DNA from 2 places in the Pseudofrankia saprophytica genome. Region 1 is predicted to be linked to the other one. Evidence: riboswitches for the same ligand, from Rfam matches in the RefSeq annotation. Region 1 holds a riboswitch; the other holds the start of a gene.
The links. A riboswitch is a leader RNA that binds a small molecule or an ion and turns the genes downstream of it on or off. The one in region 1 is predicted to bind ZMP and ZTP.
Positions count from the first base shown of each region.

Region 2: it holds a riboswitch for ZMP and ZTP, as region 1 does, so the genes downstream of both, FRCN3DRAFT_RS0204860 (phosphoribosylaminoimidazolecarboxamide formyltransferase) here and FRCN3DRAFT_RS0229590 (serine hydroxymethyltransferase) in region 1, are expected to answer to the same signal.

Region 1 is NZ_KI912266.1:7,030,156-7,034,299, reverse strand. Features, by position in the region: gene FRCN3DRAFT_RS0229600 (maleylpyruvate isomerase family mycothiol-dependent enzyme) at 1-238, opposite strand, end outside; gene FRCN3DRAFT_RS52040 (alpha/beta hydrolase) at 507-2,363, shown strand; ZMP/ZTP riboswitch at 2,474-2,560, shown strand; gene FRCN3DRAFT_RS0229590 (serine hydroxymethyltransferase) at 2,673-3,935, shown strand; gene FRCN3DRAFT_RS0229585 (aldehyde dehydrogenase family protein) at 4,020-4,144, opposite strand, start outside.
Region 2 is NZ_KI912266.1:1,106,223-1,110,366, reverse strand. Features, by position in the region: gene FRCN3DRAFT_RS0204865 (nuclear transport factor 2 family protein) at 1-382, shown strand, start outside; gene FRCN3DRAFT_RS0204860 (phosphoribosylaminoimidazolecarboxamide formyltransferase) at 412-1,557, opposite strand; ZMP/ZTP riboswitch at 1,592-1,674, opposite strand; partial or broken gene FRCN3DRAFT_RS57360 (HhH-GPD-type base excision DNA repair protein) at 1,842-1,937, shown strand; gene FRCN3DRAFT_RS0204855 (carbon-nitrogen hydrolase family protein) at 2,177-3,157, opposite strand; gene FRCN3DRAFT_RS0204850 (SDR family oxidoreductase) at 3,709-4,144, opposite strand, start outside.

The DNA.
Region 1 (4,144 bases):
CACGCCGGAAGTACCCGGCGAGCGCGTCGTTCTCGGCCGGTGGCCGCTCGACGCGGGGCGGTGGGTCGACGACGCCGCGGGGAAGGTGCGTCACCGTCGAGTCCAGCAGCCGGCCGACGTGGCTCAGCAGCCGGCGGTTGTCCCAGCCGGGGCAGGACGGCACGGGCGCATCGAGGTCCTTGGTCGCGGCGGCGAGCAGCGCCTCCGCTTCCGCCTGGAACAGCGCTGGATAGTCCACGCCCGGAGTCTGCCGCTTTCCTGCCCGAAACGCACCCGGCCTCGCTACTGGGCAGGGGTCGCACCCGGCGGGGGGTTGTCGACGCCGAGGGTTGGGGTCCGGTCGGGACGGGGAGGGAGCACGACGCGACTGTCACGCACTGTGACTGAGCTGTCGCTTGTGTTGGCGGCTCGTCGCTGATCGCCGCGCCACAGACCTGCCGGATCGGTTCCGCCGATTTGGCAGGGACCCCCGGGCGCCGCGCCGACCCGACCGGAGGCCGAGGCCCGTGAACCAGCCCTGGCGGTACCAGCACCAAGGCCAGCACCAAGGCCAGCGTCGGGCCGAGCGTCGAGGGCCTCGTCGAGATCATCGGCGAGCCGGTCCCCGGGGGACCACCAGCGCCGCGGCGCCCGCCGGCTCGCGGCGGGCGCGGCTCACCAGCGCCCTGGCCCTGGCCTCGCTGTCCGTGGCCGGCCTGGTCGCCCCGGCGCCGGCCGCCGGCATGGCGGTGGCTCCGTCGCCGCAGGCCGGGACGGGCCGGCTGTCGGCCTGGACGGCGTGTGGCACGGGACTGGAATGCGCGACGCTGCCCGTCCCGCTGGACTACGCGCATCCCGGCAACGGGACGATCGATCTGGCGGTGATCCGCCGACCGGCGGGCGAACCGGCGCGGCGACTTGGATCCCTCGTCTACCTGGAAGGCGGCCCCGGGGTCTCCGGCGTCGACTCCATCCGGACGTACCCGGAGCTGTTCGACAAGGCGGTACGCGACCGGTTCGACATCGTCGGGTTCGACCAGCGGGGTGTCGGCGCGAGCGCGCCCGTCCGCTGCCTCACCGACCGGCAGAAGGCCAGCGAGCTGTCCGGCGGCGCCGTCGTTCCGCACCGGGCCGCCGGAGCCGGCGCGGGCGCGGGTGCCGGTGCGGGTGCCGGGGCCGGCGAGGAGATCGACGAGGACGTCGACCGGCTACCGGGCGGCTCTTCGGGCTCCTCCACGGCCGTCTCCCCGGACGTCGTCAGCCCGGCTCACGGCCCGTCCTCGTCGCCCGCCACGGCCGCGCCCGCCGGGCAGCCACCCGCCCGGGAGGGCGAGGTGCTGGCCGGCTTCGAGGACACCGCCGCGTCGGACCGGCTGGTCGCGCGGGGCTGCGAGCGCTGGAGCGCGACGCTGCTGCCGTACCTGTCGACCGAGTTCGCGGCCCGCGACCTCGACGTGCTGCGCGCCGCGCTCGGTGACGATCGGCTGACCGCCTACGGCGCCTCGTACGGCACGGAGCTGGGCGCCACCTACGCCCAGCTGTTCCCGACCCACATTCGCGCCATGGTCCTCGACGCGGTGGTCGACCCGAGGCTGTCCGCGAACAGTCCGTTCGCGGAGACCCGGTTGCAGGCCCTGGGCTTCGAGGCGGCCTTCAACGCCTTCCTCGCCAGCTGCGCGAGCGACCCGAACTGCGGCTTCGGCCACGGCGACCCCGGGGGCGCCTACGACCGGCTGATCGCCCGGCTCGCCAAGCACCCGATCTACGCACAGGGCAAGGACGCCGACAGGACCCGGCCGGTCGACGACTCGACCGCGATCACGGCCGTGCTCCAGCTGCTCTACAGCGAGGAGCAGTGGCCGATCCTCGCGGTCGCCCTGGAGCTGGCCGACGAGTTCAACGACGGCTCCGTGCTGCGGTCGCTGGCGGACCAGGGATCCGGACGGCGCCAGGACGGCACGTACGACAACTCCTTCGACGCGAACACCGCCATCAACTGCGCCGACCAGACCTATCCAGCCGACCTCGCCGTCTTCCGGCGGTTCGTGCGCGATCTCTCCCGGGAGGCCCCGCGCTTCGGATCGTCCCTGGCGCTCGGCGGCATGACGTGTGCCTTCTGGCCGGTCCCGTCCGCCGACCGTTACACCGGGCCGTTCCGGGCCGAGGGCTCGCCGCCGATCCTGCTGGTCGGCACCACCGGCGACCCGGCGACGCCGTACCCGGAGGCACGCTCGCTTGCCGGCCAGCTGGAGAACGCCGTCCTGCTGACGTGGCGCTCCTACACCCACGGCGCCTACGAGGGCCCCAGCACCTGCGTCCACAACGCCGTCAACCGCTACCTGATCGACCTGGTCACGCCCAAGCCCGGCACCGTCTGCTCCTGACCGCCGGACAGCCCCTGACCGCTCCCGACTGCTCCGACCGCTCCTGACCGCGTCGGTCCGGTGCCCCCGCCGGGCGTGGAAAGCTCGCCAGGGGCGGGCGGCTAGACTTCAGGCCAAGTCGTGACTGGCGTGCTGGGGTGGAATCAACCACCGGGGAGCGACCGATCGGCACGGCACCGTGCGCCTGGGTGTCACCGGCGGACAGCGCCTGCCCACAGTGCGCATCGTCCGTCGGCGGCCCATGCGGACGACCTACCGGCGACGTGTGGACGCGGACGGGCCGGGCAGCCACATCCCTGGAGGTCTCCCATGCACGAGCCAGCCATCAAACACCTCGTCAGCGCCGATCCGGAGATCGCTGACCTGGTCGAGTCCGAGGCACGGCGGCAGTACGAGAAGATCCGCCTGATCGCGTCGGAGAACTACGTCTCCACCGCCGTTCTCGAGGCGGCGGGCACGATCCTGACGAACAAGTACTCCGAGGGCTACGTCGGCAAGCGGTACTACGAGGGCCAGCAGTTCATCGACCCGATCGAGGCGCTGGCCATCGAGCGGGCCAAGTCGCTGTTCGGCGTCGAGCACGCCAATGTCCAGCCATACTCGGGCTCGCCGGCCAACCTCGCCATCTACCTGGCGTTCCTGCAGCCGGGCGACACCGTGATGGGCATGGCGCTGCCGATGGGTGGCCACCTCACCCACGGCTGGTCGGTCTCCGCGACCGGCAAGTGGTTCCGCTCGGTGCGTTACAACGTCCGCCAGGACACCGGCCGGGTCGACATGGACGAGGTCCGCCAGCTCGCGCTCGCCGAGCGCCCGAAGGTCATCTTCGCCGGTGGCACCGCGATCCCGCGCACGATCGACTTCCCGGCGTTCGCCGAGATCGCCCGCGAGGTCGACGCGGTCCTGGCCGCCGACATCGCGCACATCGCGGGCCTGATCGCCGGTGGCGCGCATCCGTCGCCGGTGGGCTACGCACCGGTCATCTCGACCACGACCCACAAGACGCTGCGCGGCCCGCGCGGCGCGATGCTGATGACCGACGCGGCCCACGCCTCGGCGATCGACAAGGCCGTCTTCCCCGGCCTGCAGGGCGGCCCGCACAACCACACCACCGCGGCGATCGCCGTCGCGCTGCGCGAGGCGGCGACGGCCGACTTCCAGACGTATGCCCACCAGATCGTCGCGAACGCGGCGGCGCTGGCCGAGGCGCTCACCGAGCGCGGCTTCGACCTGGTTTCCGGCGGCACCGACAACCACCTGATCCTCGTCGACCTCACCAGCAAGGGCATCGGCGGCAAGCCGGCCGCGAAGGCGCTCGACCGGGCCGGCATCGAGCTGAACTACAACACCGTCCCGTACGACACCCGCAAGCCGTTCGACCCGTCCGGGCTGCGCCTCGGCACCGCCGCGGTCACCACCCGCGGCATGGGCCCCGGGCAGATGCGCCAGATCGCCGCCTGGATCGACCAGGCCGTCAAGGCCGCCGCGGACGACGACGAGGCGGTCCTCGCCCAGATCGCCGGCGAGGTCCGCGACCTCACCGCCGGCTACCCCATGCCGGGCTGGGCGTAACCGCTCGCCAAGCAACGACGTATCCGGCCGCCAGGCGTCTCGCCTGGCGGCCGGCCGCCGTTCGTCTGCTGGCATCGAGCAGGCCTAATCCCGGATGACGGCCTTGGTGCGCATCAGGAACTCGCCGAGGTAGCCGTCGTGCGGAACGTTCGGGCGCATCCAGTACGTCGGGTGGTCGCCGAGGTAGACGTTGCTGATCGACGGGTCGT
Region 2 (4,144 bases), 5.9 Mb from region 1:
GGCGCGGGCGCTCGTGGACGACACCGGCCGCGCACCCGCCGGGCCGACGAAGGCCCAGACAAGTCGGGGCCTGGCGCATCGCATGCACGCGGCGTTCAACGCGCTCGACCTACCGGCGGTCGACGAGATCTTCACCGCTGACTTCTACAGTCACCCGCTCCAGTCCCGTGGACCCGGCATGGTCAAGGAACGGTGGCTCGCCATGCGCACAGCCGCACCGGATCTGCGCACGGAGGTCGTTGACCTGGTCGCCGAGGACGACCGCGCCATGATCCGCTCCCGGCTGACCGACAACACTGGAGAACTCATCGAAGTCATCCGTGTCGCCGACGGACGGATCGCGGAACTGTGGGGCGCTCGCACCGGTCCCGTCGGGACATGAACTCGGTGCTGGAGGAAACCGAAAGAACGTCAGTGTCGGAACAGGCGCAGTCCGGTGTGGACGAGGGCGACCTCCTGATCGTGACAGGCGGCGATGACCTCCGCGGAGCGGATTGATCCGCCGGGTTCGGCCACGTAGCGCACCCCGTGACGGCGGGCGTGAACGATGTTTTCCGGGAAGGGCAGAGCGCCATCGGAAGCTAGGCTGACCTCGTCGAGCCGGCTCAGCCACTGGGCGCGCTCCAGGGCGGTCAACGGCGGGGCCCCTCCAGGCCTGGGTGGGAGGCCGGAACCGGCGGCGCCAGTGTCGAGGTACTGAATCTCGTCGTTGATGCTATCTTGGATCTTCGGGTTCTGGCCGATGTGCAGCGCTCGGACGCGGGGGTGGCGGCGTAGCCACCAGGTGTCGGATTTCGCTCCGGCGAGGCGGACGCAGTCCACCCGGGATTGTTGGCCCGCGCCGACGCCAAGCGTCATCCCGCCTCGGACGTAGGCGACCGAGTTCGACTGCGTGTGACGGGCCACGATCAGGCCAAGGAGCAGGTCGTCGAGGGCGTGGTCGGGCACCGTGCCGACGCGGACATCAGCCAGCGTCTGCCGGTTGGGCACGGCGTCGTCCCAGGTCTGGGTGAAGCGCATCCCGTGCACCTCACGGATCTCTCGGGCGGGCGGCCGGTGGGCAGGGTCGGCTTCCAGGACCAGGAACGTGCCGTTCTTCTTCGCGGACAGGGTCGCCACGGTCCCGGGCTCATAACCGGGCGCGACGATTCCGTCGCAGACCAGTCGGCGCAGCAGTACGGCCAGCTCCGCGTCGACCGGGGCGGAAACCGCGGCGAAGTCGCCGTAGGAGCTTTTCGGGTCAGTGTCGCGGGCCCGCACGTAGGCGCTCGTCAACATCCCCACCGGCGACGCGCCGAGCCCGTAGGTCTCGGTCATCGTCTCGTCGAGCGGCCCGGCGAGTGCGGCACCGGCGGGTGAGAGATGTTTGAAGGAGGCGGCCGCGGGCCGGCCCAGGGCATCGGCCGCCTCCCTGACGAGTTGCCAGGCCTCCAACGCGTCCAGCATGTTGATGTAGGAAGGCTGGCCGTGCAGGACCCGCACCGGCGGGCTGGCGTCGTCGACCGGGTTGGCCGTCGCCGGCTGCTGGTGGGGGTTCATGCCATACCGCAGGTCCATCGGCCGTCCTCACGTCGCGCGGAGTCATCTGCGCGTCGCGGGCCCAGGCGGTCGGCGTCGACGGTCTTCCGGCCGTTCCCCGGTGGTCATCCACCCGCGCCAGTAGCGGCCATGCGCAAATGTAGCAGCCACACGTCAGCCCGCGGCCGTCCTCGGCGGGAAAGGCGGATGACGGACACCGTCGCGGCCTGCTGTGGCCCTTTCACGGACGTGGCTGACCGACAACACCGTGATCTGGCCAGCGGCGAGGCGACCGCCGCGCAAGGGCCGGCTACCGTACTCACGTGGGACTTCACCTGAGCCAGAACGACGCGGCGGACGAACTGCTGACCAATGACCCGCTCGCGCTGCTGATCGGCATGGTTCTCGACCGGCAAGTCGGACAAACAAGGAACGGCTGGGGCCTCGTCTCCCGATCCGTGCATCGGCGACAATGAAACGTGGCGGCGCCCGGAGTACGGCCGGACTCGCCGACGGGCTTCTGCGACCTCGCCTTTCGTCTGGCTGCGCGGAGGATGCCGCCGGTGCGTCAGGGCACGCACCGCGGCGGCGCCGCCCGCCCGAAGCGTCTACCCGGGATGGGCGAAACGCTTCGGGCACGCCCGTCGAGACCTTCGTGTTAGAGCGAGCTTCGTTGTGCTCGAGGATCGTCGTCGACGACCGCGGTTGCGTACCTGCCGGCGCGGGCCGTTCGGCGCCAGGGGCGCGCGAGGCTTTCATGTTCGCGGTCGATATCGACGGTGGCGATGGCCGAGGTGGCGTGCGGTCCGCATCGGGTCGCCCAGTGACCGTCAGGCCCAGCGATTCCGGACGGCGCGGCGGCCGCGTCGACGGCGACCGTGGCATAGCTGATCCAGTAGCTGTTGGTGCTGGCATGCGCCTGTGTCTGCAGGCCGAAGGTGGTGCCATTGTCCATGGTGGAAAGCAACACGCAGTGAACGTCGGCTCGCTCGTACTCGGCGAACAGCTCCGGATACACGCTTTCCATGCCGAGCGCGCACCCGAACCGCACCTCGTCGACGTCGAAGGTGATCGGACTGATGCCGGGTGTGTACAAATAGCTGACCTTGGTGTTGGACAGCATCCGTTCGTCGTAGCGGGTGATGATATGGCCGTGGTCGTCGATCACGTAAAGGCTGTTGTGTGGACGATGTGGCTCGGTGAGTCGGTGCACGGCTCCGACGACTGTCCACAGCCGCAATGCCGCGGCGTGTTTCCTGATCGCCTCAAGCTGGCCGCGCTGGGCCGCCCAGTCGAAGCGGCTCCAGTCGGCGTCGGCCATGGTGGTCGGATCGCTGGACAGGATCCGCTTATTTGGCGAGCAGAGTGCTCCCTCGCAGAAATGAATGAGGCGAGCGCCTTGATCGCGGGCCTCGGTCATCAGACGACGTACGTCGTGGCCCACCCGTTGAAACGCTTCGGCATCACGCGGATCCGTCGGCGCGTCGAGCTGGGCGACCGAGATTCGGAAGGGATTGGTGTTCGGCATGGTGGTTCCCTCGGAGGGCTGGCGGAAGTGCCGAAGCGCGGCCGTGTAGGACTCGCCCGTCCTGCGCGCTCGTTCGCGCACGCGCTGCTTGAACGCCTTGTTCGCCGTCATCGGCTCTCCCGCGTCCCGACGTCGAGCACCCAGCGGCCGTCGACGTTCGAGACGAGCGGACCTATGACGACGATCCGAGGCCTGAGCCCCTTTGCCTCTCACCGTGGTCGCGCTGGGACGACCCTCCGAGGTCAGGCGTGGATCACGCCCTGCCCCCAGCTTAGCCCAGGAACGGCCTCGGCGACTTCACAGTCGCGCGCTGCGGCTGCTCTAGGACCTGGGTCGCGGCGCACCGAGCCTCGGCACAGGTCGACGGCCAGGGGGCGCCCTAACCGGCACCCGGACCCAGACTCTCTCGCGGAGCACGGCCATCGGCGTCGCCGTCGCCAGGCTCGCCGGCGGCAAGGTCGAGGCTAGGTACGCCGTGCGGGTCCGGCCACCTGTCACATCGGAACCTGACCGGTGTAGGGATGGTCGTGGCGTGTCCGGCTACGGTGATGGCGAGCGCCGCTGTGACGGCGTTGTTGATCGGGATGGTGCTGAAGCGGCGCATCGCGGAAAGGCAGAGCGGTGGCGCTGCCTCTCCGCGACTGGCATGGTCTCCGGCGTGGTTACCAGGTCACCGGGCCGTTGGCGTCGATGAAGGTTCCTGATTCCGCGTCGGCGGGCAGCATCGCGGCCGTGACCACGATCTGCGCCGCTTCGTCGGCGGTCAATGGCGCCTGCTGTCTGTTGATCGGTGTCAAATCCGTCTGAACGAAGCCGGGACACACTGACGTGACCTTGATCGGGGTGCCCTTCAGGCTTTTCGCCAGCTCGACGGCGATGCTGTTCAGGGCGGCCTTCGAGCTTCGGTACGCCGGCAGGAGCATCGAGTAGTACGGCGAAAGAGGGTTGTTCTGGTCGGTGAGCGAGCCCATGGTCGACGAGACGTTGACGATCCGACCAGCGACGCTCTCGCGTAGCAGCGGCAGAAAAACCTCCGTCACGGTGACCGGCCCAAACGTATTGGTCTCGAACGTTTGGCGGAAGATGTTCGTGTCGGCG